Regions from separate parts of the Micromonospora sp. NPDC023956 genome, predicted to be linked through region 2. Evidence: riboswitches for the same ligand, from Rfam matches in the RefSeq annotation. Region 2 holds a riboswitch; the other holds the start of a gene.
What was found. Region 2 has a riboswitch for cobalamin ahead of AB0F58_RS14960 (ABC transporter substrate-binding protein). Riboswitches for the same ligand answer to the same signal wherever they lie in the genome.

Region 1: another riboswitch for cobalamin. It lies ahead of AB0F58_RS01415 (prenyltransferase/squalene oxidase repeat-containing protein); the one in region 2 lies ahead of AB0F58_RS14960 (ABC transporter substrate-binding protein).

The regions. Positions count from the first base shown of each region.
Region 1 is NZ_JBEZZN010000001.1:545,746-549,137, reverse strand. It holds gene AB0F58_RS01425 (peptidase) at 1-313, shown strand, start outside; gene AB0F58_RS01420 (hypothetical protein) at 394-834, shown strand; cobalamin riboswitch at 909-1,053, shown strand; gene AB0F58_RS01415 (prenyltransferase/squalene oxidase repeat-containing protein) at 1,186-2,616, shown strand; gene AB0F58_RS01410 (hypothetical protein) at 2,673-3,392, shown strand, end outside.
Region 2 is NZ_JBEZZN010000006.1:231,650-235,041, reverse strand. It holds gene AB0F58_RS14965 (iron chelate uptake ABC transporter family permease subunit) at 1-695, opposite strand, end outside; gene AB0F58_RS14960 (ABC transporter substrate-binding protein) at 755-1,771, opposite strand; cobalamin riboswitch at 1,800-1,980, opposite strand; gene AB0F58_RS14955 (sugar phosphate isomerase/epimerase family protein) at 2,136-2,900, opposite strand; gene AB0F58_RS14950 (dihydrodipicolinate synthase family protein) at 2,975-3,392, opposite strand, start outside.

The DNA.
Region 1 (3,392 bases), on a different contig from region 2:
CACCGACGGGGGCTTCACCAACGCGGCCGGCACCGCGAACGCGAACAGCACCGGTCTGGCCGCCCAGGCGCTCCGGGACGGCGGCCGACCGCTCGCCTGGGCCAGGGCCCGAGGATTCCTGGTCGGGCTCCAGGTCGGCTGCGCCGGTGCGCCCGCCGACCGGGGCGCGGTCGACGTCGACGGCGGCACCCTCGACCGGGACACCGTCAACCGGGCGACCGCCCAGGCCGTCCTGGGCCTGACCGGCGTCGGCTACCCCCGGCTCTCCGCCGTCGGCGCCGATGCGCACGCCCCCACCCTGCCCTGCCGATGAACCGCCGAGAAACCCTGCCGACAGAAGGAGAACCCGTGTCCCGCTTCCGTCCCTCCCGTCGTGGCTGGCTCGTCGGCCTGATGGCCGCCGTCCTCGCCACCGCCGGCCTGACCGCCGCCGAACCCGCCCCACGGCCCGCCCAGGCCGCCGCCTGCACCGGCACCTCCGGTGTCACCGTCGTGGTGGACTTCACCGCGCTCGGCGGGGGAGTGTCGGTCGCCTGCGCACTCGGCGACCCGGCCACCGGGCTGGCCGCCCTGCAGGGCGCCGGCTTCACCGTCACCGGCACCCAGCGCTGGGGACTGGCCTTCGTCTGCCGGATCAACGGCCTGCCGACCTCCGCGACGGACCCGTGCGTCAACACCCCGCCGGTCACGGCGTACTGGTCGTACTGGCACGCGCCGAGCGGCGGCGCCTGGTCCTACAGCAGCTCCGGCGCGGGCAGCTACAACCCCGCACCCGGCAGCGTCGAGGGCTGGTCCTTCGGTTCGGGAGCGGCACCGAGCATCCCCGCCCCCTGACCGGCGGCCACCCGCACCGAACGCGGTGACCGGGTGCCGGCACCTTTCTTCTGGCGTCACGTGACGACCGGACGCTATCGTGTCGGCACCCGGGTCCATCCGGGACAACTGCATACGTCCTGAGTGGGGGGAAGCCGGTAGAAGCCGGCGCTGACCCGCAACCGTGAGCGAGGCCCACCTCGCGAGCCGGAACACCCCGCCCGGGACGAGCGGCTTCCACTGTCGAGGTCTACAGGGTGAAGTCCGGCCACCGCCGAGGCCCGTCACCCCGCTCACGATGCACGCGAGCGGGTTCTTCGGATCCGAGGTGCCCTCCGGAGCTCACCGACCGCTCTGCGAAAGGCACCCAGCATGCCCCTGTCCCCGCTCCGACGTCCCGGTATCGGCGTCGCGGCGACGACCGCGCTCGTCGCGCTCGCCGCCACCGCCCCCGGCCTCGGCCTCGCGGCCCCGTCCAGCACGGCCGACCCGGCCGCCGCCCGCGCCGGTGCGAGCTGGCTGGCCGACGAGTTCACCGACGGGGCGCTGCCCGGCCCGTTCGGCGGCCAGGACTGGGGCCTGACCGTCGACGGTCTGCTCGCGTTGACCGCCGCCGACGTGGCCGAGCCGACTCGCCGTGCGGCCACCGATCAGGTCGCCGCGCACGTCCGGTCGTACAACAGCTACGACGACTACGGCATCGAGGGCTTCACCGACGGCGGTGCGACCGCGAAGCTGCTCTACGCCGCCACCGCCGCCGGTGCGGACCCGACCGACTTCGGCGGCTGGGACCTGCGCGCGGAGACCCTGGCCCTGGTCGCCGGAGCGGACAGCGGCGACCAGCGGGGCCGGATCACCAGCCGGACCAACGAGGCCAGCGGACCCGACGCCAGCAACACCTTCGACCAGGCGTTCACCGTGCTCGGGCTGGCCCGCAGCGGTGACCTTCCGCAGGACCCCGTGGACTTCCTTCTCCGCCAGCAGTGCGCGGCCGGGGGCTTCCGGCTGTACCCCGACGCCGGGGACAAGCCGACCTGCGACACCCAGGCCGCACCGACCCTCGACGTGGACTCGACCGCCATGGCGGTGCAGGCCCTGCTGACCGCGGCCGAGGAGGGGGCCACCGGCGCCGCCGACGCGGCCCGACGCGGCGCCGACTGGTTGCTGACCCAGCAGCACGCCGACGGTTCGTTCGGCGGTTCGGGCCCGACCACCGGCACGAACGCCAACAGCACCGGTCTGGCCGGGCAGGCCCTCGCCGCGGCCGGACGGGACACGGCAGCCGACCGGGCCGCCGTCGCCCTGGTCGCGCTGCAACTGACCACCGCGACCGGCGGGGCAGCCGCCGCCGACGCCGGTGCGATCGCCTACAACGCCGAGTCCCTGGCGGCGGCCCGGGGGGCCGGACTGGGGGAGAACGACCGCGACCAGTGGCGTCGGTCCACTGCCCAGGCGCTCCTCGGCCTGGCGCAGGTGCCCCTCGGCCGGATCGGACTCGACCCGCCCTCCTCGCCGAGCCCCAGCCCGAGCGTCTCCGTCTCACCCTCCCCGAGCGGTTCACCGACGCCGTCCGGCTCCGCCACACCCACCCCGACACCGAGCCTCACCGACAGCCCGGTCCCGCCGACCCCGACGTCGACCGCGTCGACCCCGTCCGCCGCACCGAGCACCACACCGGCCGGGGGCGGGACGGGCGGACTGCCCACCACCGGCGCCTCCGTCGTCACGTACCTGCTGGTGGCGCTGCTGCTCATCGGCGGTGGTACGGCGCTCGTGGTGGTCACCCGCCGGCGGACGACGTGACCGCCGGAATCCGGTTCCCGGCGGTCACCGGGGCGGTCCGGCTCACGGCGGTCCCCGTGGCCGTGGCCGCCGCCCTGGTCGTGCCGAGCCCGGCCCGCGCCGCCGGCACCGCCGGTCCCTGCCCGGACGCCTCCGGGGTCACCGTCGTGGTCGACTTCAACGAACTCGGCGGCGGAACGGTGGTCCGCTGCGCCCCGGGCGCCCAGGCGACCGGCCTGGCGGCACTGAAGAACGCCGGCTTCTCGGTCACCGGCACCCTCCGCTGGGGTGAGGGCTTCGTCTGCCGCGTCGAGGGCAAGCCGTCGGTGGCGACCGAGAAGTGCGTGGACACGCCACCGGCCAACGCCTACTGGTCCTACTGGCACGCCGACAACGGCGGCAGCTGGCGCTACAGCGACAAGGGCGTGCTGAACCGCAGGCCGCCGGCCGGCAGTTTCGAGGGCTGGTCGTTCTCCCGGGACCGCAGCCCCGACGACGCGCCCCGCCCCGGCGTGGCACCGACCCGACCGGCGCCGCCCCGCCCGACGACGTCCCCACCCGTTCCGCCCGGCGGGGCGACCCCACCGGTTCCCCCCGGCCCGTCCCAGCCGGGGCGGCCCGTGCCGACGGGAGCACCCGGCCCGTCGGCGGCCACCACCGCCCCGGCCACCGCGTCGGCACCGGCGACACCGACCGCGCCGGCCCCCACGGGCCTGCCGGCCGCCCCGGGAACCGGCGAACCCGCCGCCGCCCCGCCAGGTGGCCCCGCCGACGCGCCGGTCACCACCGACGTCGCC
Region 2 (3,392 bases):
CGGCCGACCGGCACGCCGAGGGTGGCGGCGGCCTCCTCACCGAAGGCGAAGGCGTTGAGCAGCCGGGCGTACGCCGCCACCAGGGTGAGCACGGCGACCAGGACCGGGGTGGCCCAGGCCAGCGCAGACCAGTCGACCCGGGCCAGCGAGCCGGAGAGCCAGAAGGTGATGCTCTGGGTGGCGTGCGGATCGGCGACCCAGATGATGACGAACGAGGTCGCGGCGGCACAGAGTTGGGCGACCGCCACTCCGGCGAGCACCACCCGGGTCGGCTCCAGGGCACCGCGCGAACCGGCCACCGCGATCACCGCCACGAACGCGGCGAGCGCGCCGACCAGCGCACCGCCGGTCAGTGAGGCCATCCCGCCGCCCAGCCCGACGACGAGGACCGCGACCGCGCCGAGCGACGCCCCGGACGAGACCCCGAGCAGGTACGGGTCGGCAAGCGGGTTGCGGGTGACGGTCTGCATCACCGCGCCGACCGCCGCCAGTCCGGCCCCGACCGCCGCCGCGCCGAGCACCCGGGGCAGCCGCAGCCGCCAGACGATGTGCTCGCGCAGCAGGGGCACGTCGGAGTGGACCAGGCCCAGCCGGTCGCCGACCACCGTCCAGACGGTACGGACCGAGATGTCGGCCGGACCGATGGTGACCGCCACGCTGATCGAGGCCACCAGCGCCACCAGCAGCCCACCCATCAGCAGGGCCGCCCCGGCCGGGGGGCGGGACCGTACCCCGGCCGCAGCGGTGACGGTGGTCAGCGTCCGGTCCCCTCGGGGAGCCCGGCGACGCCCTCGGCGAGCGCCTCGACACCGAGCACGACCCGGACCCCGGCGGAGGTGGAGGAGAAGGGGATGACCACGAACCGCTTCCCCGCCACCGCCCCGAGGTGCCGCAGGGTGGCGTGCCCGGTCAGGAAGGTCCGCTTCGCGGCGGCGGTGTCCCAGCTCGCGTCGACCAGCACGATGACGTCGGGGTCGCGGTCGGCGACGGTCTCCCAGCCGCTGTCGGCCCACGACCCGGTCAGGTCGGCGAAGGCGTTGGTGACCCCGACCGCCGACATGATCATGCCCGGCCCGCCGCAGCAGGCCCCCACGCTCGGGGCGTCGGTGCCCGCGTCCCACCAGAGCACGGAGAGCTTCGCGGCGCCGTCGACCCGGCCGGCCGCGGCGGCGAGCCGGGTCCGCTGGTCGGTGATGAGCTTCTCGGCCCGCTCGGGTACGCCGAAGATGGCCGCGATCTCGCGGAGCTCGGTGAACACGTGGTCGGTGGTGAGCTTCGCCGGCCGGTGCGGCGCCGGGCAGCCGGCCGGGGAGAGGTACGAGCCGACGCCGAGTTTCGCCAGCTCGGCCCGGTCGCCGGCCCCCTCGTCGCCGAACGCGCTCTGGAAGGAGCCGTAGACGAAGTCCGGTTCCGCCTCCAGCAGCTTCTCCCGCGCCGGGTACTCCTTGGCCAGCACCGGCACCGAGGCGTACGCGGCGGCGTACTCGGGCAGGATCGCGTCGTCCAGGTACGCCGTGCCGGCCATCCGGTCGGCCAGGCCGAGGGCCAGCATGATCTCGGTGGCCGGCTGGTTCAGGGTCACCGCCCGTTCCGGCGGAGCCGCCACGGTGACCGGCGTACCACAGTTGGTCACGGTGACCGGGCCGGCGGACGCCGGAGTGGACCGCTGGGGATCGTCGTCGGTGGCGCACCCGCCGAGCAGGACGACCAGGGCGGTCAGGGGCGCGGCAACGCGCCGGGACAGGGTGGACCAGACAGCGCGCTCGCGCATCGGAATCGCCTTCCAGCACCTCGTGGACGGTTCGTCACAGTGCCGTGGCCGGTCTCCTGGCTGACGGGTGGTGCGTCGTTGACCGGCCTTCCCAGGCGTACGCCCAGTGGCCTCTTCGCAGACGAAGGTCGCGGACTTCCCGATAACAGTGGCGAGGGCCGCGCCGGTATCTCACCGGCTTCCCGAGCACCACGGCAGCGTCACCCTAGCCGCTGGTCCGTGGGAGTGTCACGGTGACGAACACCACGCGCATGATCGACGTATCCGCCGCACCGCCGACCGGGACGTCCGTCCCCTTCGGCCGGCAGGCCGGGCCCACCGGTCGACGCGTCGACGTACGCCGACCGGTGGGCCCGGGGGTCACTCAGAGCACGTGCCGCAGGTAGCCCTCCACCGAGGCGGCCAGCACCTCCCGGCCGGGGCGCTCCCAGACCTCGCCGTGGAAGACCTCCACCTCGATCGGGCCGGTGTACCCGGCGGCGTCCACCGCCCGGCGGAGCCCACGCAGGTCGATGCAGCCCTCGCCGGGCAGCCCCCGGCCGAGCAGCACCCCCGCCGGCAACGGGGTGATCCAGTCGCAGACCTGGAAGGCCGCGATCCGGTCGCCGGCCCGGGCGATCTGGTGGTGGACGGTGTCGTCCCACCAGACGTGGTAGGCGTCGACGACCACCCCGACCGCTCCCGGCTCGAACCGCTCGGCAATGTCGAGGGCCTGACCGAGGGTGGAGATCACGCACCGGTCCGCACAGAACATCGGGTGCAGCGGTTCGATGGCCAGGGTCACCCCGGCGGCGGTGGCGTGCGGTGCCAGCTCGGCGATGGCGTCGGCGACCCGCGACCGGGCCCCGTCGAGGTCCCGGCTGCCGGCGGGCAGACCACCGGAGACCAGCACCAGGACCGGGCAGTCCAGGGTGGCCGCCTCCTCGATGGCCCGCAGGTTCTCCGTCCGCCAGTCGTCGGCGGTGAAGAAGCCGCCCCGGCAGAGCGAGGTGACGGTGAGCCCGGCGGCGCGGACCAGCCGGGCGGCGCGGTCCAGGCCGTACGCCCCGACCGGCTCCCGCCACAGTCCGATGCCCGGCACGCCCGCGTCGGCGCAGGCCGCCACGGCCTCCTCCAGCGGCCAGTTCATCGAGGTGGCCTGGTTGAAGGAGAAGCGGGCCAGCCCGGCGGGCCGGTCGACCCCCGGCACGGCCTGCGGGGCGGTCACTGGGTCACCCCGGCGACGGTGAAGTAGGCCCGTGCCCGCGCGGCGGCCAGCTCGGCGTCGGGCAGCAGCCCGGCGGAGTCGGCGAGGACGAGCAGCCGGGCCAGGTGGGCCGGGGACCGGCCGGCCTGCTGACCGGCGACCATGGTGAAGTGCTCCTGGTGGCCGGTGAGCCAGGCCAGGAAGACGATCCCGGTCTTGTAGTGCCAGGTCGGCGCGGCGAAGAGGTGCCGGGCCAGCGGCACGGTCGGCGCCATGATCCGGTCGTACGCCGCCAGGTCGCCGGCGTCGAGGGCGGCCAGCGCCGCCCCGGCCGCCGGGGCGATGGCGGCGAAGATGCCGAGCAGCGCGTCGGAGTGGCCCTGCTCGTCGCCGCGGATCAGCTCCGGGTAGTGGAAGTCGTCCCCGGTGTAGAGG